Regions from separate parts of the Undibacterium sp. 14-3-2 genome, predicted to be linked through region 2. Evidence: predicted binding sites of a transcription regulator. Region 2 holds the regulator's gene; each other region holds the start of a gene.
The links. Region 2 encodes HrcA, which represses chaperone genes, less so after heat shock. Its sites were predicted from a motif close to TTAGCACTCNNNNNNNNNGAGTGCTAA; they were not measured.

Region 1 (7,833 bases), 290 kb from region 2:
CGGGACTTTACCCTTGGTGATGATTTTAGCGCCTTCGATGACCACCGCAGCGATAGCGGCGATAACCATCGCAATGACGGCTGACGTCGGCAAACTGCTGATGCCTTTGGCAATCAGTTCGGCCATGCCTTTCCACTGCATCGCGGATGGATGCGAAAACTGGTCGCTGACGATGCTTGCCGTGTCGCGCACACCCTGCGCATCCGCAGGTAAAAACAGCAGGTAGTAAATCGGCACACAAGCGAGTGCGCCAGAGATAATGCCGATGATGTGACCAATCGCTTGTTGGCGAGGTTTTGCACCCAGCATGTAACCCGGTGTGATATCGGATAATAAGTTAGAGGCATTCGATGCTACTTCGGCGGTCATCCCGGCAGGGATCATGTTGCTGGCCGGGTTGACTCTGTCGATCGCGCCCATGGTGATCTGGGTGATTTTTGAGAGCGCGCCGGTTGGTGTCCAGGATGTCAGTGCCATCGAGTTTGCGCAAATCACAGACAGCAGAAGAACTAAGGGTAAAGCAGCAAACGTCAATACCATAGGCACGCCGAAAAAGCTGAAATTCAGCCATGCGCCGAGCATACTGAATGCCGGAATACCGACATAGGAAATCATCAGCGGCAATTCGATATTTTTCAGCAAATCGTTGTTGCTGCTGATCTCTTTCTTTTTACCGAAAGATTTAAATAAGCTGGTAAAAATTTCAGGCTTCGCTGCCAGCGTGACGATAGAACCGACGACCATGATCGATACTGCCCACCACAGACCCCATTGATTCAGAATTTCGACGCGCGAAATCGGTACGACTTTACCGCTGGGGGCGATGCGCTCAACGATATCACCCTGGCGTATCATCAATGGGCCAAGTAAAGCAAAATTCAGCAAGCTGCCGAATAACAAACTGCTGGCAACACGGATACCCATCAGGCCACCGACGCCAATCATCGCGGCATCGACGGTGAAGCGCAAACCCAGTGTGCGGAAATCGATACCCAGAATTTTGGGTATCCATAAATCAAATTTGACCGCTGCCATGTAATAGTATTCATCAAATCTTTCCTGCAGATGCCAGGCTTCTTTCATACCAGCCCATTTATCCATCTGCAGCAGCTTGAATTGCAACAGTTTCATCCAGCCATCGCTGATCAGGAACTGATAGGCACCAGCAAACAGCGTCGTCAATCCCAGCAGTTTTGCCTGACGCATGCCTTCTTTGCCATCGCCGGAATACAAAGTGTCGAGCACCACGCCGCAGGCGCGACCTTCCGGGAACGGCAACTGATCTTCGTTAATGAAACGGCGTTTCAATGGAAACGCAACCAGTACACCAAGAACAGAGCAGACCACCATCCAGATCATCATGTGCCACCAGGGAATAATTTTTCCTGTTACCAGCATGTACGCGGTGATGGGTGCCACCATCGGCATGGTCATATAGCCTGCGGCAGTAGCGATTGATTGCGCGCAGTTATTTTCGAGAACGGTAAAGTCTTTGGCGATGCCGGTTTTGGACAGAATCCGGAAAAGGGCAAAAGCCAGGATCACGGAAGTGAGGCCAACGCCGATATTCACACCGGATTTCGCCGCGATATACAGCGCTGTTGCAGCCAGAATGCCACCCAATAAAAAGCCAGTCAGCGCTGAACGGAACGTCAGTTGCGGCATGTCGCCACGATAAATATTGTTGAACCACCACTCGTCTTTCTGAGCTCGGGTCCAGGTGCGTACCTGCTCTTCAGATAATTGTTGCAGCGCCATTATGTCTCCGGGATGAAATAGGATACCAACCGCATCAGCGTGCAGATGACGGGCATAGGTATTTGCCAGTTTTATCAACGCTGATGTCGAAATAATGAAAATAATTTTTCAGATGCCGCAGTATCTGAGTCATCAATCTTGCTGTCAAGATGTGTGACGACAAATATCGTTGTTCGTTGATAACATTGATGGCGGACTATTGATGCAAGGCATCAGAGTGGAGTGCCATTCGCATCAGCATCAGGATGCTGAAGGGGGCGACAGCGTGAAATGGAGATTGAAATGAAGATTGAAATGAAAGAACAAATGATGGACGGAAATTCTGTTTTTTTACCTTTTCCGCCAACATGTCGTACTCTGAAATGAAAAAAAGCTCTGCAAAATGATTGCAGAGCTTTTTAGTATGCAGCTCAAACTGAGCAGCAAGCGGTATTACATCATGCCGCCCATACCACCCATGCCGCCCATACCACCCATGTCGCCCATGCCACCAGCTGGTTTGTCTTCAGCCAATTCAGCAACCAGAGCGTCAGTAGTCAGGATCAGGCCAGCAACAGACGCTGCATTTTGCAATGCAGAGCGTGTTACTTTTGCTGGGTCCAGAATACCCATTTCAATCATGTCGCCGTAAGTGTCATTAGCAGCATTGAAACCGTAGTTGCCTGTGCCGTTGATGATCGCGTTGACCACAACAGATGGTTCGCCACCAGCATTTGCAACGATTTCACGCAATGGTGCTTCGATTGCTTTCAACACCAGCTTGATACCAGCTTCTTGATCTGCATTGTCGCCCTTGATCACGCCAGCTGCTGCACGAGCGCGCAACAGAGCAACGCCACCGCCAGGAACCACGCCTTCTTCTACTGCAGCACGAGTTGCATGCAGAGCATCTTCAACGCGCGCTTTTTTCTCTTTCATTTCAACTTCAGTTGCAGCACCGACTTTGATCACAGCAACGCCGCCTGCCAGTTTGGCAACGCGTTCTTGCAGTTTTTCACGGTCGTAATCAGAAGTTGCTTCTTCGATTTGCGCGCGGATTTGTTTTACGCGTCCTTCGATAGCGATAGCCTGACCAGCGCCGTCAATCACTGTCGTGTTTTCTTTACCGATTTCTACACGTTTAGCCTGACCCAGATCTGTCAGAGTTGCTTTTTCCAGTGTCAGACCGACTTCTTCAGCGATCACGTTACCACCAGTCAGGATAGCGATATCTTCCAACATCGCTTTACGACGATCACCAAAGCCTGGCGCTTTTACAGCCGCTGTTTTCAGGATGCCACGGATGTTGTTAACCACCAGAGTTGCCAGTGCTTCACCATCAACATCTTCAGCGATGATCAACAGTGGGCGGCCGGATTTAGCCACTTGTTCCAATACTGGGAGCAGATCACGGATGTTCGAGATTTTTTTGTCGAACAACAGGATGAATGGGTTTTCCAGAATAACGGATTGTTTTTCTGGGTTATTGATGAAGTATGGTGACAGGTAGCCACGGTCAAACTGCATACCTTCAACGATGTCGAGTTCGTTGTTGAGGGATTTGCCATCTTCAACAGTGATCACGCCTTCTTTGCCCACTTTGTCCATTGCGTTTGCAATGATGTCGCCGATGTCAGCGTCAGAGTTTGCAGAGATAGAACCAACCTGAGCGATTTCTTTATTCGTTGTCGTTGGGCGGGACAGTGTTTTGACTTCAGCAACCAAAGCGGTTACTGCTTTGTCGATACCGCGTTTCAAGTCTGTTGGGTTGAAACCCGCTGCAACGTATTTGAAACCTTCGCGAACGATGGCTTGTGCCAGCACGGTCGCTGTTGTTGTACCGTCACCAGCATTGTCGGAAGTGCGGGAAGCCACTTCTTTCACGAGCTGCGCGCCCATGTTTTCCAGCTTGTCTTTCAGTTCGATTTCTTTAGCAACAGAAACGCCGTCTTTAGTTACTGTTGGCGCGCCGAAAGAGCGTTCCAGAACAACGTTACGGCCTTTAGGGCCCAGAGTGACTTTTACTGCATTTGCCAGAATATTTACGCCGTTAACGATTTTCGCACGTGCGTCATCGCCAAAAATTACTTGTTTAGCTGCCATGTTATTTTCTCCAGAATCTTGTGGATTTCTATAGTGCTACAGGGAAAGAATTACTTCTGTACGATCGCGAAGATATCTTCTTCGCGCATTACCAGCACTTCGTTGCCGTCAACTTTGACAGCCTGGCCAGAGTATTTGCCGAACAAAACGCGGTCGCCGACTTTCACTTCCAGTGCGCGGATCGAACCGTTATCCAACTGCTTGCCAGCGCCAACGGCCAATACTTCACCTTGATCTGGTTTTTCAGCTGCTGCGTCAGGCAGAACGATACCGGATGCAGTTTTTGTTTCTTGATCCAGACGTTTGACGATAATGCGATCGTGCAGGGGACGAAGATTCATATTAACTCCTAAAATAATTACAAAAGTAAAACTACCGAAGTAAAACGGGGCTCATCACAAATTCAGACAGAATGACATTGAAGCATCACCTGATTTGCATAAGTCCCATCAGCAAACAAACAAAAATGTGCGCCGTAGATGGTGTCAGTGTTCGCCACTTTCAAGCCCTTTACTTCACACATACATGTGCTGCACAAGAGCCACCACGCTAACAGCGGCTAAGTTGCCTGCAATGCTGAAACCAGTCGATTTTAACATTGTTAGCACTCTCTTGTGTGGAGTGCTAATTGTATGGACGAGGTCAGGTTTTTTCAAGGAAGAATGTTGAAAAAGCAGTTTTATTTTAAAAATCAGAGGCTTAGCGACGCTTTTGGCTGGTTATCATTTTCAACGTCCACATAACAAGCCCGGCAAGCTCTTGCCAACAGTCTGATAGGCGATTGGGGCAGGTGCATCCTCGTGGGCAAACTTGCTGCATATCTTAATTTTCCCTTCTTCACGCACTGACTGCTTTAAGCAGATGGGCGCGATGTATTTTTGTGCCGGGCGGTGTCAGGCAGTCTCAGGCGTGTTCGATGCCCTCAAAAACCGCAAAATATACTCCCCGGGGTATGTATACAAGCCCAATGTTTCTGCTGAGATTTGGGGTGTTTTTCCAAAAATAGGGGGAGTATGCGGATTTTCGCTTTTTCTTTACCATGCTGTTTGCCCATGCAGGCTTGCTGTGTTGCGGCTGGTGTGATGGCTTCGGGCGTTGTTGCGTTCGCGAACGATAAAAACTGCCTTAGAGGGCGCGGCGTGATCTGTCAGTGTATGATGAACTGGCGCTATCGGTGTATGCCGTAGTTTTGGCTGCAACCAGTGTCTGGAATGTGGATAGGCATGTGCAGGAAAAGCGTCAAAGGCGACATCAGGAAGAGTAATGCGAATCGTGAAATGTTGCTACATGGAAATTAATTGTCTAGTATACGCACGCTTTGAAATACGCATGCTTTGAAACTAAGGCTCTTTTTAATATCAGGCTTTTCCGCTCGCCAGCTTCATTTTCCGGTTGACTTCTGACAATATGAGGGCAATAGCCTTCAATGCACGAACATGCGCCGGGAAAATTCAGAAAGCTCATTTTCTGATCAAACACAGTTCGAATATTTCTTGTGGTAACAAGACCGGTTTTACGTTCTGTCAATTGCTGCTTACTACAATGAAATGCACAGAGAGACGTGGATACTCAGACATTTATTATTTTTTCACTGGTGGTCGATGTCATTCTGATCATCACCATGATTCTGCCGTGGCTACATGAGCGCGATGACTGGCATGCGCTATTCTGGGCCGCGGGTCAGGCTGGCATTACCTGTGGCAGTGGGCTGGCATTTCAGCAATTGCCGCAACAGCTGAATCCTTTGCTTTCTGCCGGTTTGCTGACCATCAGTATCAGCGGATTCTGGGCCGGCACCGAATATTTCATCGGCAATCTGCGTCGTAAGCATGTCATGCCTATCGCGGCTGTATCTGCACTTTTTTGTCTTCTTCTCACGCTGTTTTTTTTCAACGTGCCAGCCATGAGAGAGGCAACAACGAAGATGTTGCTTGGCACCGTGATTTTGTGGTCCGGCATCCGTGTGTTGTACATGCAGCGTCACTTTCGTCTTTTGGGGATGATTTTAATCATTCGCGGTGGCTACAATCTGCTCACTGTGCTGAACCTGATCCCCGACCGTTTGGACGTCTGGTTCATGTTTGGATTAATCGTCAAAACATCGTCAACGCTTTGTCTGATTTATGCGGTACTCGAAAAAATACGTGAACGTTACGCAAGTACCATTGATTGTCTGAGTAATGGCCTGTTGATTCTGAACATGGATGGCATCATTCATGTCATTAACGAACGCGGCGCGCGTTTGCTTGGATATTCCTCAACGAAAGGCATGGTCGGCTCACCCGTGGTGAACCACGTGAACGGGCTGGATGCTCATGCGGTCAAGAGCTATTTCAAACGATTCGCCGCTGCGGCCGGTAATTATCCTTTGGTCGAGAATATTGTCGTTCTGTTGCCAGACAAAGGACAAGTACCCTTAGAGCTGATTTCCTCGCCCTATTATGAACGTGGGCGTCCTTACTGCATGGTGCAGATGATGGATATCAGTGAGCGTAAACAAAAAGAGGCGATACTGCACAAGGCTGCGCACTACGATGATCTGACTGGGCTCTTCAATCGTCATGGCTTTTCCCAGGAGTTGGCGCGGGTGATCGCACAATCGCAGGAAAAGGGGCAAGAGTGCGCTGTGTTGTTGGTGGACATCGACAGGTTTAAACGAATCAATGATTCCTTCGGGCACCTCGCCGGTGAACAGTTGCTGCGGGAAATCGGGGGGCGATTACAGCGCGCGTTACCAGATAACAGCCTGGCCGCCCGTTTCGGCGGCGACGAGTTTGCAATTGCGATGTATGGTCTGGAGCCCGGTTCCGCAGCACAAACAGCAGCGCTCTGCGGCGATGATCTGTTTCAGATACTGACCAGCGGAATACCTTTGTTGCAGCAAAATATACAGTTCTCGGCAAGTATTGGCGTTACATGTATTCCTGAACATGGTACCGATACCGACACCGTTATTCAGCACGCCTATATTGCGATGTATGACGGAAAAAAAGCGGGGCGGAATCACCTGCGTTTTTTTTCTTCCAGCATGATCTCTCATGCGCGGGAGGCGGTCATTGATACCGCGTTGCGCAGCGCTATTTCTTCGGATGAACTCTATCTTTTATATCAACCGGTCGCGAACGCGAAAACGGGCAGAATTGATAAGGTCGAAGCTTTACTCCGTTGGAACAGCCGCACACTTAATAATGTTTCGCCGGATCATTTCATTCCGATTGCAGAGGAAAGCGGAATCATTGTCGAAATCGGCACCTGGGTACTCAATCAGGCATGTTGGCAACTGGCGGAATGGCAGGCCAGTGGCGTGCATCTGACCATGTGTGTCAATGTATCGGCAAGTCAGTTGCTCGACACACGATTCATAACCTATGTGGAGCGCGCACTGCAAATAAATCAGTTAAATCCGGCGCAGCTTGAACTGGAACTGACCGAGCGTGTGCTGATCGACGATGGCGCTCATGTGAGAACGACCTTAAATCATCTCCGCGCGATGGGGGTACGATTGTCGTTGGATGACTTTGGCACCGGATATTCATCGCTGAGTTATCTGACTCAGTTTCATTTGAATACGCTGAAAATCGATCGTTCATTTGTGATGGCGCTGGAAAGCAGTGCGCGACACCAAAGCCTGGTTTCCACCATTATTGCGATGGGGCACAATCTGGATCTGGAACTGGTTGCAGAAGGGGTCGAGACAGAACAGCAAATCAGTATGCTGCAGAAAATGGGATGCCACTATTTGCAGGGGTATTACATTTCCAGACCCATCGCTGCGGAAAACATACCATTGATCTGTTCGTCTCCAGTGAAAATTCATTGATGTCAGCGGAAGAAACATCCCACCATCGATAGTCCGCAATCGATCATTTTCAGGCATGTCGTTGGCATGCATAATGTCTATGTTGCCCGGACTACTCCGCTTTGAGCTGCGGAAGTGTTTTATAATCTCAGCTTTCAGCAGTCAACTTCAGCATTCCACCGCCATCGTCAGTT
Region 2 (7,833 bases):
CGAAGCCATCCAGCTCAGCGAATGTCATACGATTGAAACGATTAAAAACATTGTAAGCAAGCACAGAAGGAATGGCGACGATCAGACCAAAGGCAGTCATGATGAGCGCTTCACCGACCGGCCCCGCAAGCTGATCTATCTGTATCGTGGCTGCGGACGATATCGTCGTCAGCGCGTGATAAATCCCCCATACCGTCCCGAGCAAGCCGACAAACGGCGCGGTGGAACCAACGGAGGCCAGCACCGTCAGGCCATTTTCGAGACGACTTGTGGTTACCTGCAGTTGCTGGCGCAAAGCACGCGTCAGCGCGTCATTCAGACTGCTGTCAGCACTCAATGTTGATGCACGCTGAGCGGCATCGATTGCCGACATCGCCGCTACCGCCAACGACAGATACACCTGCTCTTTATCGCGCTGTTGTAACAGCATCTGCGCATCGGCCATACTCGGCGCGAGCCAGAATTTCGGCAAGAACGGCGCTGCTTTACGCACACGCCAGAAAGACCAGGCTTTGGCAAAAATCAGCGCCCAACTCAACAGAGACATCAGCAGTAAAAGATAGGCAATGGCGTGCCCGAACTGATCTGCCTGCTCCCAGTAATGCGCGATTGCAGCGTTCATTGCGATAGATAAATTAGTGGTTATTCAGCCCGAGCACGTCGTACATATCGAACAGACCGGTTGCCTTATCATTCAGGAAACGTGCCGCCCTCAGACTGCCGTGCGCGTAAGTGACACGACTGGAGGATTTATGCGAAATTTCTACGCGCTCACCGATACCGGCGAACAACACCGTGTGATCGCCGACAATATCACCGCCACGTATCGTCGCAAACCCGATAGAAGACGGATCACGTTCGCCCGTCACACCTTCGCGCGCAAAGACGCCAACCTCTTTCAGATCGCGGCCTAACGCGTCAGCAATCACCTCGCCCATTTTGAGCGCGGTACCTGAAGGCGCATCGACTTTATGCCGGTGATGTGCTTCAACGATTTCGATGTCATAGCCTTCTGCGAAACTCTTGGCTGCCATTTCCAGTAACTTGAGCGTGACATTTACGCCAACGCTCATGTTCGGCGCAAAGACAATCGCGGTTTGTTTACCCGCTGCCGCAATGGCTGCTTTACCAGCATCGTCAAAACCTGTCGTGCCGATAATCATTTTGATGCCATGCGCTACACAGTAGTCGAGATGCTTCAACGTCCCTTCAGGACGTGTGAAGTCAATCAGAAATTCTGCGTTGGCCAATGCCTTAGCCAGATCAGACTCAATCAACACACCTGCAGGTTTGCCCAGAAATACGCCAGCGTCGGTACCTATTGCCGGGGAACCGGCAACATCCAACGCACCGGCCAGCACCATGTCGTCTGCGTTGCTGATAGCTTCAATCAGCATTTTCCCCATGCGGCCGGAAGCGCCCGCAACCGCTACTTTTAATGCAGTCATACCAGCTTTCTTTATTTTTTATCTTTTTTCTTCGGCGTGCCGTCGAGATCATTCAGCGACTCAACTTTATCTAAGCCCAGCGCCGACTCGGTAATCCTAGCCAGATATTCTTTTTCCGTTGGCAGACTACCGCCTTCGAATTTAGAAACCGTATTGTTTTTAAAATGAATGGTGACCTGACTGACTACCTGCTCGCCATTCGGCTTAGTCAGGCGGAAAGGATAATCCCAGCGGTCTTCGTGGAACATATCCGTCAACAAAGCGGTGCCAAGCACAAAACGGACTTGCTCACGCGTCATCCCTTCTTTGATCTGCGCCATCATTTCCTGAGAAACGAAGTTACCTTGCTGAACGGTAATACGATATGGGGAAATATAGCCCAGGAATTTACTCACCCCTGTCGGTGCGTATATTTGCGTACCGGCCGTTGCTGACACAGCTTTGTCCGCCACTGGCGGTTTCGATGCGCAAGCAGATACGCCCAGTAATAATGTCATGCCTGCAAGCCGGATGGCTTTACCTTGAACAGATTTTGAAAACAACAATCGCATAGGTACCCTCAGTAATTGAGCAACATGCCCTAAAACCCGATATCATAAAGCAGATAGCCCTCTTTTGACCGAAAACATGACAAACAGCACTCCAAATCTGAAAGCCAGCGGACTTAAAGCAACCTTGCCACGCCTGAAAATCCTCGAAATTTTCCAAAGTAGTAAGGTTCGCCATCTGACTGCAGAAGACGTCTATAAAATACTTTTGAATGAAAATATGGATGTCGGTCTGGCAACTGTCTACCGCGTTCTGACACAATTTGAGCAGGCGGGCCTGCTGCACCGGAATCATTTTGAAACTGGCAAAGCTATTTTTGAATTAAACGAAGGCTCACACCATGATCATCTGGTCTGCCTCGATTGCGGTCGCGTTGAAGAGTTTTTTGATGCAGAAATTGAACAGCGCCAGCATACCATCGCTCTGGAGCGCGGCTTTAAAATCGCAGAACATTCACTCGCGATCTACGGTAGTTGCACGAAAGAGAACTGCGAGCACAAAAATTAAGTGTCAACGTGCTCATACCAGTGAGCATTGAAGCGCTTGTAACAGGATGCGTGGGTGCGTTCGGTTATTTTTTTATTTTTGCAGCGACACCAGCAACAGTATCGATAATTTTCTGCGCGTTAAATGGTTTCAGAATAATGCCGTGTATGCCTGATTTCACCGCTTCCGACAAAATGTCCTTATCGTGACTCGCTGTTACCAGCAATATTCTGGTATCAGGCAACATATCTTTAAGTTTTGGCAGCACGTCAAGACCGCTGACTTTAGGCATCACCACATCCAGCATAATCACGTCTGGCCGTAGTTTGAGCGCCATATCCAGCCCGGTTCCACCGTCTGTCGCCTCACCTGCAACCGTGTATCCCTCGTTGCGCAACACGACACGTAACACTTCGCGGGTAATATCGTTGTCGTCAATGAGTAATATGGAAATATTTTTATTTAACATCGCATTTCTCTTTTACTGACTCAAGGCGTTAGAAAGTAATTTCGCCGTAATATCAACAATCGGTATCACTCTTTCATACGCCATTCGCGTCGGACCGATCACCCCCAGGGTGCCGACAATCTTACCGTTAACCTCATACGGCGCAGTGACAACGCTCATCTCATCCATAGGCAACAACTGCGATTCCCCACCGATAAAAATCTGCACGCCTGTCGCTTTACAAGATACGTCCAGCAATTGCATCAGACTGCTCTTTTGCTCGAACATGTCGAACAGCTTACGCAGTGATGTCATGTTGGACGATAAATCCTGCACATTCAGTAAATTGGTTTTTCCTGAAATAACCATTTCATCACTTTGCTCAGACAAGGCATCACTGCCCGCTTCGACAGCTGCTTGCATCAGACTGGTCATATCTGTTTGCAACTGCCGTAATTCGCTATTAATACCGAGGCGTGCATCTTCAAAAGCATGTCCGCTGAAATTCTGATTCAGATAATTAGCTGCCTGCGACAACTGCGCTGGGGTGTAATCAATATCCGTCAGGAGCAAGCGGTTATGCACTTCTCCGGTCGGTGCCACAACCACCAGCAAAATGCGCTTTTCCGACAGCCGCAAAAATTCGACCTGCTGAAAAATGGATTCGGTTTTCGGCGTCATAACAACACCGGCAAATTGCGACAACGAGGATAATATCTGTGCGGCATTCGCAATGATTTTTTGCGGGGGTTGAGATAACAAACCCGATTGCAGCCGGGATTCCAGCCCCAGCTCGCTGATTTCCTGCACCGTCAGTAATTTATCAACAAATACGCGATAACCTTTGGGGGTGGGAACGCGGCCAGCCGACGTATGCGGGCTGGCAACCAAACCCATCTCCTCCAGATCAGCCATCACATTACGGATCGTCGCCGGCGACAGATCAAGACCGGAAATTTTTGAGAGAGCACGCGAACCTACAGGCTGACCATCGGCAATGTAGCGTTCTACGAGGGCTTTTAAAAGAGTTTGAGCGCGAGTGTCTAGTAGCATCTGTTCATTTTATGCGACTGAAGCAAACATGAACATAGAAAACTTCATAACCATTTTGTCAAATCATGTAAATTTTTAAATTCCGCATCAGGCTGAATATGTTGATGGCGGTCATCCTTGATCTCCAGACTATGCCGGTTCATCCACGCTCCGCGCAAGCCTGCCTGTTGCGCGCCTTGCACGTCGAGCAATAAATCATCGCCGACATATAAGGCTTCGTGCGGTTTTACGCCCAGTGCTTCACAGGCGGCGAGAAATATGCGCGGATCAGGTTTGGCGCAACCAAACTCACGTGCCGCAATCGATGTACGGAAATGTGAAGCAAGACCAATTTCACGCAGATCAGCAAAGCCATTTGAGACCGAGCCCAACAGAACCCGCTGCGACAATACCTTTAGCGCTGGAACGACATCATCATACAAACTGACCTGATTGCGGGCATCGGCAAATACCGCCATGGCCTGATCGGCCTTCGCGACAGGCACATCATGTTCTGCGAATATCTGGCTAAGCAAGGTATGTCGCAAGGCCCACAGGTCGTATTGAAAACGGGGATCCGTTGGTACCAGCTTATTGCGCCGTTGCCGCATTGATTCGACGGAATAATTCGCTGCCACGGCCGGTACATGTTCCAGCATCCACTGATACAAGCTCGCTTCCGCATGTTGAATCACCGGCGCAACCGGCCACAAGGTATCGTCTAAATCCAGTAATACAGCTTTAATTGTCATAAATAGCAGTCAGTTGATTCATTTCTACGCTAATTATGGTCTAATCTGACGAATCACGTCACCACTCTTTTTTTATGACTGTCCCTTCAAAAACGATTGCACTTGTTGGTAAATTTAATGCTCCCGGTATAGCAGAATCAATGAGTGAACTCGCCAGCTTTCTTGACCGCGCAGGCAATACGGTTGTGATCGAAGCTGAAACGGCGCAATACATAGAATTACCGGGGTTTCAGGCCATGTCAGTCGCGGACATAGGAAAACATGCAAATGCCGCGATTGTGGTCGGTGGCGACGGTACGATGCTCGGTATCGCCCGGCAACTGGCGCAATACCATATCCCGCTGATAGGCATTAATCAGGGGCGACTCGGTTTCATTACAGATATCCCGCTCGATCGTATGATTCCGGTGATTGCTGAGATGCTGGAAGGCAAATATGTCTCTGAACGGCGCAGCCTGCTGCAGGCTATCGTTGTCCGTGAAGGACATCAGATCTTCAGCGGTCTCGCCTTTAACGACATTGTGGTGTCACGCGGGACCGGTTCCGGCATGGTCGAGCTCAGTGTCGAAGTCGATTCTCACTTCATGTACAACCAACGCTCGGACGGATTGATCGTCTCCACCCCAACTGGCTCCACTGCGTATTCTCTCTCAGCAGGCGGGCCGCTGCTGCACCCCAGCCTGAGCGGCATCGTCATGGTGCCGATTGCACCACATGCTTTATCGAATCGCCCTATCGTGCTACCTGAAAGCAGTGAAATCGTGATCGAAATCGTTGCCGGACGCGACATCAGCGTCAACTTTGACATGCAAACCTTTGCCAGCCTGTTGCGTCAGGATCGCATCGTCGTCAAACGTTCCAACCACACGGTGACTTTCCTGCATCCTCAGGACTGGAATTATTACCATACGCTGCGGGAAAAACTGCACTGGAACGAATACCCTACCGTGGAAGGCGCACTGAATTAATGGCAAACAACTCTCCGCTGAACCGGGGGATGCAAGACGCTGCTTATAGGGTTACTTATTGCTAAAATAGCTTTGCTAATCCAGTCTGAATTTTTTCCTTTTTTCATTTCGTTTTTTTATTTCGTTTTTTTATTTTTAACTACTCCTGCTCCTATGCTGCGCACGCTTGCCATTCGTGATTTTGTCATTGTTGATGTTCTTGAACTGGAATTTTCATCCGGCTTCAGTGTCCTGACGGGTGAAACCGGCGCGGGTAAATCGATACTGATCGATGCGCTGACACTGGCACTCGGCGGGCGTGGGGATGCGAGCATGGTGCGCGAATCTGCCGCGAAAGCAGATATCTCTGCCGAATTTTCGGTTTCGGATAATGTCCAGCAATGGCTGCTGGAAAATGAATTCAGCGATCCTGAGCAACAGTTGATTCTGCGCCGCACGATCGATAACGCGGGACGCTCGAAGGCCTGGATCAACGGCATCACAGCCACCGCGGCGCAATTACGCGAACTGGGTGATCTGCTGGTCGATATCCACGGGCAACACGCGCATCAGTCTTTACTCAAAGCAGAAGCACAACGCTCGCTGCTGGATATGCAAGGCGGCTTACAAGAGAGCGCCGCAGAAGTTGCGACACGTTACAAAGCATGGCGTAATCTGAGCCGGCAGCGCGAAGAATTTGAAACCAACGCCAAGAATGTCTTGCAAGAGCGCGAGCGTCTTGAATGGCAGGTAGGTGAACTCGACAAATTGCAAATCAAAGCAGGCGAATGGGAAAACATCAGTCAGGAACACAGCCGTCTGGCACATGCAGCAAGCCTGCTTGATGGCGCGCAAGAAGCGGCCACCCTGATTTCGGATTCAGATCATCCAGTGCTATCGCAACTGACTGCCGTACAACAAAAATTACTCAAGCTGCTGGATTACGATGCCGCGCTGAAACCGGTGACTGAAGCGCTGGAATCTGCCTGCATCAATTTGCAGGAAACAACTTACGCGCTGAACGATTATCTGAATCGCACCGAGCTCGATCCGGCACGCTTACGTGAAGTCGAACAACGCGTCGAAACCATACATACCACTGCGCGCCGCTTTCATGTCGCTCCTGAATATTTACATCAGGAATTTGCAACTTTATCTGAGCAATTAAAACAGTTGTCCGATGCCAGTGATATGGATGCGCTTCGCTTGCAGGAAGAAAAAGCGTATCAGCATTATCTGCAAGCGGCGCAACAACTGAGCAAAGCGCGCGAAAAAACCGCAAAAACACTGAGTGTTGAGGTAACGGCGGCAATGCAAGAATTAAGCATGACCGGTGGCAGTTTTGCCGTCAGTCTGAATGCTTGTGAGCCTGCCGCATACGGTATCGAACAGGTTGAATTTTTAGTCGCCGGTCATGCCGGGGTGCAAGCCCGTCCGCTGGCAAAAGTGGCGTCCGGTGGCGAGCTGGCACGCATCTCTTTAGCCATTTCCGTCATCACGTCTGGTGCGACGGCAACACCTACCTTGATTTTCGATGAAGTTGACAGCGGTATTGGTGGCGGTGTTGCGGAAGTAGTCGGACGTTTACTGAAACGTCTGGGACAAGACCGGCAGGTATTATGCGTCACCCATTTACCACAAGTGGCGAGTCAGGCGAATCAGCATTTTCAAGTCAGCAAAACAAATCACGACGGCAAAACCATCTCTCATATCGATGCTCTTGATAACAAACAACGCGTCGAAGAAATCGCCCGCATGCTGGGTGGCATAGAAATCACCGCAACCACTCGTAAACACGCCAGAGAATTACTGGCCTCTTAAAAAAATAAATACCATGCGCTTTCTGAAAGAACCTGATTACTCCCACGGAAAAATCGGAAAAACGGCGGTCGTACTGATTAATCTCGGTACGCCGGATGCACCGACCAGACCGGCAGTACGCCGCTATCTGAAACAGTTTTTATGGGACAGACGTATCGTTGAAGTACCCCGCGCAATCTGGTGGCTGATCCTGCAGGGCATCATCCTGCCTTTCCGCTCCGGCCAGTCCGCAAAAAAATATGCGTCTATCTGGACCAATGACGGCTCGCCGCTGAAAGTACACACGGAAAAACAGGCCGTACTACTGAAGGGCTATCTTGGTGAACGTGGTCATGAGGTACACGTCACTT
Region 3 (7,833 bases), on a different contig from region 2:
GAACTGAACCTGAAACTGACCTCGGGTATTTATGGTTCGACTTTCTTCATGCTGACCGGATTCCACGGTTTCCATGTGACGATGGGTGCGATCATGTTGTCGGTGGTTTTGTACCGTGTTCTGAAGGGGCACTTCACACCAGAGCAGCATTTCGCTTTTGAAGGCGCAGCGTGGTACTGGCACTTTGTTGACGTGGTCTGGCTGGGCTTGTATGTCGTTGTCTACTGGCTCTGATTCGCGCAGCAGACTGAGCTGATTCGTTTTCAAATAAAAAAGCCGCACATGTGTTGCGGCTTTTTATTATCGCTAAAGATGTTGGTGACTTATCTGATGCCGGTAGGCTGAATCAACCCGAAATGATTGGCCAGTAATATCAGGATAAACAAACTGATGGAAAAGCCGACTCGGAAAGCGAGTGCTTTGACAGTGCGGTTGCTGCGCCCTTTGTCCTTCATCAGATAAACTAATGCCGATCCCATGCTGAAGATGATGAGAAAAAAAGCAATGGCGACGAGAATTTTCATACTGACTCTTTGACAAAGCGTTATGCTGGGGTGACCGATTTCTTATTGTTAGGACTTCCGCAAAACTGCCCCAGCGGTGTTATGGCTCCTGGTCGTACTATTCGTACTGTCTTCGTCGCCATGCCTTGCTGGAACAATTTTGCGTAAGTCCCATTGTAATGCTTTTTATGCCTATTTCTTTCCGTTTCAGACTATTACCTTTCCTCGCGACCATTGCTGTCGTTGTCGTGGGGCTGAATCTGGGCATGTGGCAAAGCCGGCGTGCTGCGGAAAAAGAAGCGATTGCCGCAAAGATGGCGGAACGTATGCACAGCCCTGCCACGCAATGGCGCAGCGACACACCGGAAGAACAATTACAGCCTTTCAGTAAGGTGACGTTGCGCGGGCAGTTTCTCGATACCTGGCCTATGTATCTGGATAATCGCCCCATGCAAGGCCGGGCGGGACTGTATGTATTGATGCCATTTAAGCTTGAGGGTAGTCGCCGCCATATTCTGGTTGCACGTGGTTGGCAAGCCCGAAACCCGCAGGACAGAACCGTGTTGCCGCGCTTGTTCACACCTTCAGGTACGATAGAAATTCAAGGCATTGTCAAAGAGCATCTTGATCGTGTCATGCAACTGGGGCAGCCTGAGCCGTTTAAACCTAGCGCAATTTTGCAAAATCTGGAGATCAACAGCCTCGCGGCTGAAACCGGGTTACAGTTTTACCCTTTGATCGTCGAGCAGACGTCGCTAACCGAAGACCATCTGCAACGCGATTGGCCAGCGCCTTCGCTGGGTATCGATAAACACAAAGGATATGCATTTCAGTGGTATGCCTTGTCATTAATGGCAGGGATTTTTTTTGTAGTGACAGGAATACGTCGTGGAAAAAACGCAGAATCAAAAAACTAAAGGACGCTGGAAATTATTCATCGTGCTGGCCGTCTGTGCCGCACCGATGATAGCGTCTTACCTCGCTTACTACGTGATCAAGCCAGAAGGCAGAACCAATTACGGCACGATACTCGATCCGCGCCTGTACCCCATGCCAGAGTTACATGCGCGCTTGCTGGGCGCGGGCGATGCCAACGATACAAACAATGCGGACAAGCAAAATGGCTTGATGGCGTATCGTGGTAAATGGATCATGCTGACGATAGACAGCGGTTCCTGCGATGCCGCATGTCAGAAAAAGCTGTATGACTTGCGCCAACTGAGGCTTGCGCAGGGTAAGGAAATGGACAGAATCGAACGGGTCTGGGCAGTTGTCGATGAGCAACCTGTCGATACCTTATTACTACGCGAATACGACGGCATGCATGTGCTGAAAGCCGATGCAGACGCGCTCAAAAAATGGTTGCCGACAGAAGATGGAAGCCAGATCAGCGAACACATTTATATGATCGATCCATTGGGGAATCTGATGATGCGCTTCCCGAAAAATGCCGATCCGAATAAGATAAAAAAAGATATCAGCAAGCTGTTGCGTGCATCTGCGATCGGGTGATGCATGTTTTTACAACTCGCTCTGATAGGTTTGTGTGTCGCGGTTTTGCCCTTGTCTGTCGTACTTTGGTCGCGGGACACCGACAAACACCGCAAGCTGATTGCGGTTACCGTGGCGCTGACGTTTGAACTGATTATGTTCGGTGCTTTTACCCGCTTGACCGATTCCGGTCTCGGCTGTCCTGACTGGCCCGGTTGCTACGGTCAGGCGAATCCTTTGCAATCGCATGCCGATATCCGTGCCGCAGAGGCGGCGATGCCGCATGGCCCGGTGACACTGCAAAAAGCCTGGATAGAAATGATTCACCGTTATCTGGCGATGAGTGTCGGCGTACTGATCATCGCCCAGGTTTATCTTGCGTGGCGGCGACGCAATGCCACAGGCATCTCTCCTTGGTTGGCCAGCTTTTTGTTGGCATTTGTTTGTCTGCAGGGCGCTTTCGGCGCGTGGACGGTCACACTCAAATTGCAACCCGTCATCGTGACTACGCATCTGCTACTGGGGATGGGCTTACTGGCGCTACTATCGGCATCGCTCGAGCAGCATAGTCAGGCGCATGTCATTCAGACGGCGCAGGTATCCGGCTTGCGCTGGCCTGCGACTATTGCCTTAGTCTTACTCTTCATACAAATTGCATTGGGTGGCTGGGTTAGTACCAACTATGCAGCATTGGCTTGCTACGATTATCCATTGTGTAACGGTGCGGTGGTACCGACAATGGATTTTGAACACGGGTTCAGTTTGTGGCGGCAACTGGGGCAGACTGTGAGCGGCGATTATTTACCATTTACGGCCTTGGTTGCCATTCATTGGGTACACCGCAATTTCGCCCTGCTGGTCGCGGTTGTGGTTGCCGTGGTTGCGTGGCGCGCCATGCACTTACCCGGATTCGAACGTCTGGGTCGTCAACTCATGCTGGCGATTGCAGCGCAATTCCTGATCGGGGTTTCGACCGTCTTTTTTTCCTGGCCTTTGTTGCTGGCGGTATTACATAACGGTGGGGCGGCCACCTTAGTGCTGCTGCTGACCATGTTAAACTACCGGGTCAGGCAGACGAAACTGATTGCCACACACTAATTGATATGACGACAATAAGCCTGACCTCTAACCGTTTTGCTCAATACTGGGCGCTGACCAAACCGCGCGTGACGCAACTGGCGGTGTTTTGTGCCGTCATCGGCATGTTTCTGGCCACGCCCGATTTACCCGACTGGCGTGTCGTGGTGGCCGCAACCATAGGCATCTGGCTGTTGGCGGGTGCCGCTTTTGCGGTGAATTGCCTGGTCGAGCGCGAGATCGATTCGCGTATGGCGCGTACCGCAAGGCGCGCCACAGCCGCCGGTGAAATCAGTGCATCCCAGACCTTATTGTTTTCAGGCGTGATCGGTGGTGCTGGTATGTGGGTGCTGTATACGCTGGTGAATCCGCTGACGATGTGGCTCACGTTTACGACTTTTGTCGGTTATGCCGTGGTGTACACCATTATTCTGAAGCCAGCGACGCCGCAGAATATTGTGATTGGCGGTTTGTCTGGCGCGATGCCACCGGCACTCGGCTGGGCAGCGGTAGCAAACGATGTTCCTATGCAAGCGTGGTTGCTGGTGATGATTATTTTTGTCTGGACGCCGCCGCATTTCTGGGCGCTGGCGATGTACCGGCGCGATGACTATGCGCGCTCAGGTCTGCCTATGCTGCCGATTACGCATGGCCCTGAATTTACCCGTTTCCATATCTGGCTATATACCATCGCCTTGTTTGCGACGACGATGCTGCCGTATGCCGTGCAGATGAGCGGCCTGATTTATCTTGTCAGTGCCGTCATTCTCGGGGCGATTTTCCTCTGGTACGCATGGCGGATTTATCGCAATTACAACGATATTCTCGCCCGCAAAACATTCGCTTATTCGATCATTTACCTGTCGCTGCTATTTGCTGCGCTGCTGGTTGATCACTACATACGACTATGAACTTACTCAAAAAATTATTCGCTTGCGCTCTGATTGCAGGGCTGGCGGCTTGCGGCAAACCCGGAGAAAAATTTAATAATACCGACCTCACCGGGCTCGATTATGCGCAGGATTTTTCCCTCACCGATCACAATGGCAAAGCCCGTACGCTGAAGGATTTTCGCGGCAAGCTGGTGGTCATGTTCTTCGGTTACACCCAATGTCCTGATGTCTGCCCGACCACGATGGTGGAAATGGCGAACGTGATGCAAAAAATGGGGCCGCAGGCAGATAAGGTGCAAGTCTTGTTCGTCACGATCGATCCAGAACGTGATACGCAGGCATTGATGGCGGCGTATGTGCCGAACTTTGATCCGCGTTTCCTCGGTTTGTATGGCGATGCCGCCGCGACGGCAAAAGTGGCAAAAGACTTCAAAGTGTATTACCAGAAAGTGGACGGAAAAACGCCGACCAGTTACACCATGGATCACACGGCGGGCAGCTATGTCTTTGACACCGAAGGCCGCCTGCGTTTATTCCTGCGTCATGGTCAGGGTGCAGAACCTATCGTTCACGATTTAAAGCTGTTACTGAAGTAATTTTTCTGAACAGCCTGGTGCGGGCATATAAAACGGCCTGCTGAGCCTTAAATATACTGGGGGGAGTATATTTAAACGCCCATTGTTTTCAAGGAGATCAGGTGCAGAATCACAGATACTCCCCTTATTTATCGGTTTTCAGGGAATAAACAATAAAAAAAAGGCACTCCGCAGAGTGCCTTTTTTCATGTGCGGTGTGATCAGGAAAAGCTGACCAGCGCACCTTTCATTTTTTTCAGCGCCGCACTTTCAATCTGACGGATGCGTTCGGCTGAAACACCGTATTCATCTGCCAGTTCGTGCAGCGTCGCACCAGAGCCATCGTCATTTTTCAACCAGCGCGATTCGATAATGTGACGTGAACGCGCATCCAGTTTTGATAACGCTGATTCCAGCCCTTCGCTTTGCAAACGATCGTATTGGCGTGATTCCAGTACCTGCGTAGGCTCTTCTGATTCTGTTTTTAGATAAGCGATAGGTGCGAATTTATCGTCATCATCATCAGTAGGTGCATCCAGCGCGATATCGCGACCAGACAGACGCATTTCCATTTCGATCACTTCTTCGCGTTTCACATCGAGGGTCTTCGCCAGCGCATCAATTTGCTTAGGCGACATGGTTTCCAGACCTTCTTTGTGGCTGCGCAGATTGAAAAACAGTTTGCGTTGCGCTTTGGTCGTCGCGACTTTGACTAAACGCCAGTTTTTCAGAATGTACTCGTGCATTTCGGCTTTAATCCAGTGCATCGCATACGACACCAGACGCACGCCCTGATCAGGGTCAAAGCGTTTAACCGCCTTCATCAGGCCGATATTGCCTTCCTGGATCAGATCGGCGTGTGGCAAGCCATAGCCGAGGTAACCACGGGCAATGGATACAACCAGACGCAGATGCGACATCACCATCTGTTGCGCAGCGGACAGGTCATTATTGTCACGCAGGCGGGTCGCCAGATCGATTTCTTCTTCATGCGTCAGCATAGGCAGGCGATTGACCGCAGAAATATAAGCGTCAATATTGCCCAACGTACCTGTAAAGCCGAGCGCCAGCGCTGTGCTGTCTGATGCTGGAATAAGTTGTCTTGAAGTCATTGTGTTGTTCCTCTCAATTACTGCAGTCCGAGCAAAAAAATAACTCTGAACAAACGTACTATTTCCTAATATTAGCACTCTCTTGAGAAGAGTGCTAATTCTCGTGAAAATGATGATTTCATCAAGATGAGGTCAGAGGTAAAAGCGGGTATTCCAGACCCTCGCCGAGTATTGTTGCCAGTGGTCGCCACTGGTAACTATGCAGAAATTTCTGGAATCAGCTTTCTTACTCTGCTTTAAACAGGCGGTTAGAGCAGCGATTTTTGGGAAAGTTGCAAATCATTATGTATCAGTTTGTTCGCGCCAGTTGACGGCGGACGGACAGATAAGCGCCAGCCAACCCCAGTAACATGCTGACACCCAGCAACATCAGACTGGGTAATATGCCCAGCGGTACCAGACGGAATTCGGAGGCATACAGTTTGGCAAACTCCGCAATGGCCTGATTCAATGGCTGCAGAGAGGCCGCAATGGCAGCCAGCGCCAGGCTTCCCGCCAGGAGACCCAGCAGCGCGCCGGTGTAATAGTAGGGGCGATGAATGAAGCTGTTGGTCGCACCTAACAAACGGGTAACGGAAATCTCAGCCTGATGCGAAATCACTTGCAGACGGGTCGCGTTAAACACGACCACAATCACGACTACACCCAGTGTCGTTGCCAGAAACAGCAAACCTATCTGCAATATCTGCACAAGTGCCGCCAGTCGCTTGACCCAGGCTGAGTCAACCTGAACCACCTCAACATCGGGCAAGGCCTGCAGTTGTTCGACCAGTTTATCGAGTTTTGCTGCATCATTATTCGACAGCGAAAGCACGTAAGCATCCGGCAGGGGATTGCCGCCCAGTGTTGATAGCACTTCTGCGAGGCTGGACGCATCCTGCATCGCCGCCAGTGCTTTTTCTTTTGGTGTAAAGCTCAGTTTGCCGCTGATATTACTGTCTTTCAGCAGACGCTTGATTGGTACTGACAATGCAGTTGCATTTTCACGCGCGGTGTCGGTCGTCAGAAATATACTGATTTCCGGTTCTATCGATAACTGTGAAGAGATAGGACGGATATTTTCAATCAGCGTGAGTCCGGCAATCGGCAGCGCCAGCGCGATGGCGACCACCAGCACATTGAAGATGAAATTTCCGGTACCGGCGCGCAAGTGGGTGAATGCGCTTTTCAGTGCAAACAGATGTTCACGAAACCAGATGGTCATAGGGATTTCCTTGAAGGCGTAATAGCAGACGGAAGTCAGGCGGCAGCGCCTGTTGTCCATGAATCCGAGATTTGTCCATTGCTCAGATAGATCACGCGGTCGGCCTGATCTAAGAATTGCTCATCGTGACTGGATATGATGCAAGTGACGCCCGCACTCTGAAACGCTTTCAACGCGCTCAGCACTTTGTTGGCATTGTCTCTGTCCAGAAAAGCGGTGGGTTCGTCTGCCAGAATGATTTTAGGGCGATTCACGATGGCGCGCGCAATCGCAACACGCTGCTGTTCACCACCGGAAAGCTCCAGCGGCAAGGCATTGGCTTTATCCAGCAATCCGACTTTTTCCAGTGCGACGCAGGCACGCGATTCTGCTTCATTCGAAGTAGCGCCGGTCACAATCAGCGGCAGCATGACGTTGTCGAGAACGCTGCGGTCGGTCAGTAATTTCTGATCCTGCAAAATTAATCCGAGCTTACGGCGCAAATACGGCAGGCTGCCGGTTTTGAGTTTGCTGACATCCTGACCATTGACGATGACATGGCCGCTGGTCGGCTTTTCTATGCCAGCGATCATTTTTAATAAAGTCGATTTTCCTGCACCAGAGGGGCCCGCCAGAAAAATGAGTTCTCCATCCTGTATGGTCAGAGAGATATCGCGCAAAGCGTAGGCATCACGCGAATATTGTTTAGTGACGTTATCGAATTCGATCATGATCGTTGCACTGACTGTCTGTGATTTTAATTAAACAAGGCGTCGACGAATTCCTGCGCGTTGAATGGTTGCAGATCCTCGATCTGCTCACCGATGCCGATGAAATAGACTGGTATCGGGCGGGTTTTCGCAATCGCTGCCAGAACGCCGCCTTTTGCTGTGCCATCTAATTTTGTAATGATCAAACCGGTCAGTTGCAATGCATCGTCAAACGCCCTGACTTGTGCCAGCGCGTTTTGTCCGGTGTTGCCATCAATGATCAGCAGCA

Region 1: groES (co-chaperone GroES) is a predicted target of HrcA. The motif match lies at 4,442-4,468, and genes of this name have one in related genera.
Region 3: rpoH (RNA polymerase sigma factor RpoH) is a predicted target of HrcA. The motif match lies at 5,723-5,749, and genes of this name have one in related genera.

Annotation. Positions count from the first base shown of each region.
Region 1 covers NZ_JAENGS010000002.1:302,943-310,775, reverse strand. The annotation lists gene Undi14_RS05930 (OPT family oligopeptide transporter) at 1-1,758, opposite strand, end outside; gene groL (chaperonin GroEL) at 2,191-3,840, opposite strand; gene groES (co-chaperone GroES) at 3,891-4,181, opposite strand; gene Undi14_RS05915 (putative bifunctional diguanylate cyclase/phosphodiesterase) at 5,402-7,660, shown strand.
Region 2 covers NZ_JAENGS010000002.1:597,289-605,121, forward strand. The annotation lists gene Undi14_RS07185 (MotA/TolQ/ExbB proton channel family protein) at 1-622, opposite strand, end outside; gene dapB (4-hydroxy-tetrahydrodipicolinate reductase) at 636-1,448, opposite strand; gene Undi14_RS07195 (outer membrane protein assembly factor BamE) at 1,460-1,945, opposite strand; gene fur (ferric iron uptake transcriptional regulator) at 2,076-2,504, shown strand; gene Undi14_RS07205 (response regulator) at 2,569-2,952, opposite strand; gene hrcA (heat-inducible transcriptional repressor HrcA) at 2,965-3,984, opposite strand; gene Undi14_RS07215 (HAD family hydrolase) at 4,029-4,715, opposite strand; gene Undi14_RS07220 (NAD kinase) at 4,790-5,683, shown strand; gene recN (DNA repair protein RecN) at 5,837-7,483, shown strand; gene hemH (ferrochelatase) at 7,497-7,833, shown strand, end outside.
Region 3 covers NZ_JAENGS010000003.1:159,488-167,320, reverse strand. The annotation lists gene Undi14_RS08655 (cytochrome c oxidase subunit 3) at 1-234, shown strand, start outside; gene Undi14_RS08650 (twin transmembrane helix small protein) at 324-524, opposite strand; gene Undi14_RS08645 (SURF1 family protein) at 692-1,420, shown strand; gene Undi14_RS08640 (cytochrome C oxidase subunit I) at 1,467-2,015, shown strand; gene Undi14_RS08635 (heme A synthase) at 2,019-3,092, shown strand; gene cyoE (heme o synthase) at 3,098-3,982, shown strand; gene Undi14_RS08625 (SCO family protein) at 3,979-4,560, shown strand; gene rpoH (RNA polymerase sigma factor RpoH) at 4,761-5,651, opposite strand; gene Undi14_RS08615 (ABC transporter permease) at 5,941-6,855, opposite strand; gene Undi14_RS08610 (cell division ATP-binding protein FtsE) at 6,891-7,565, opposite strand; gene ftsY (signal recognition particle-docking protein FtsY) at 7,592-7,833, opposite strand, start outside.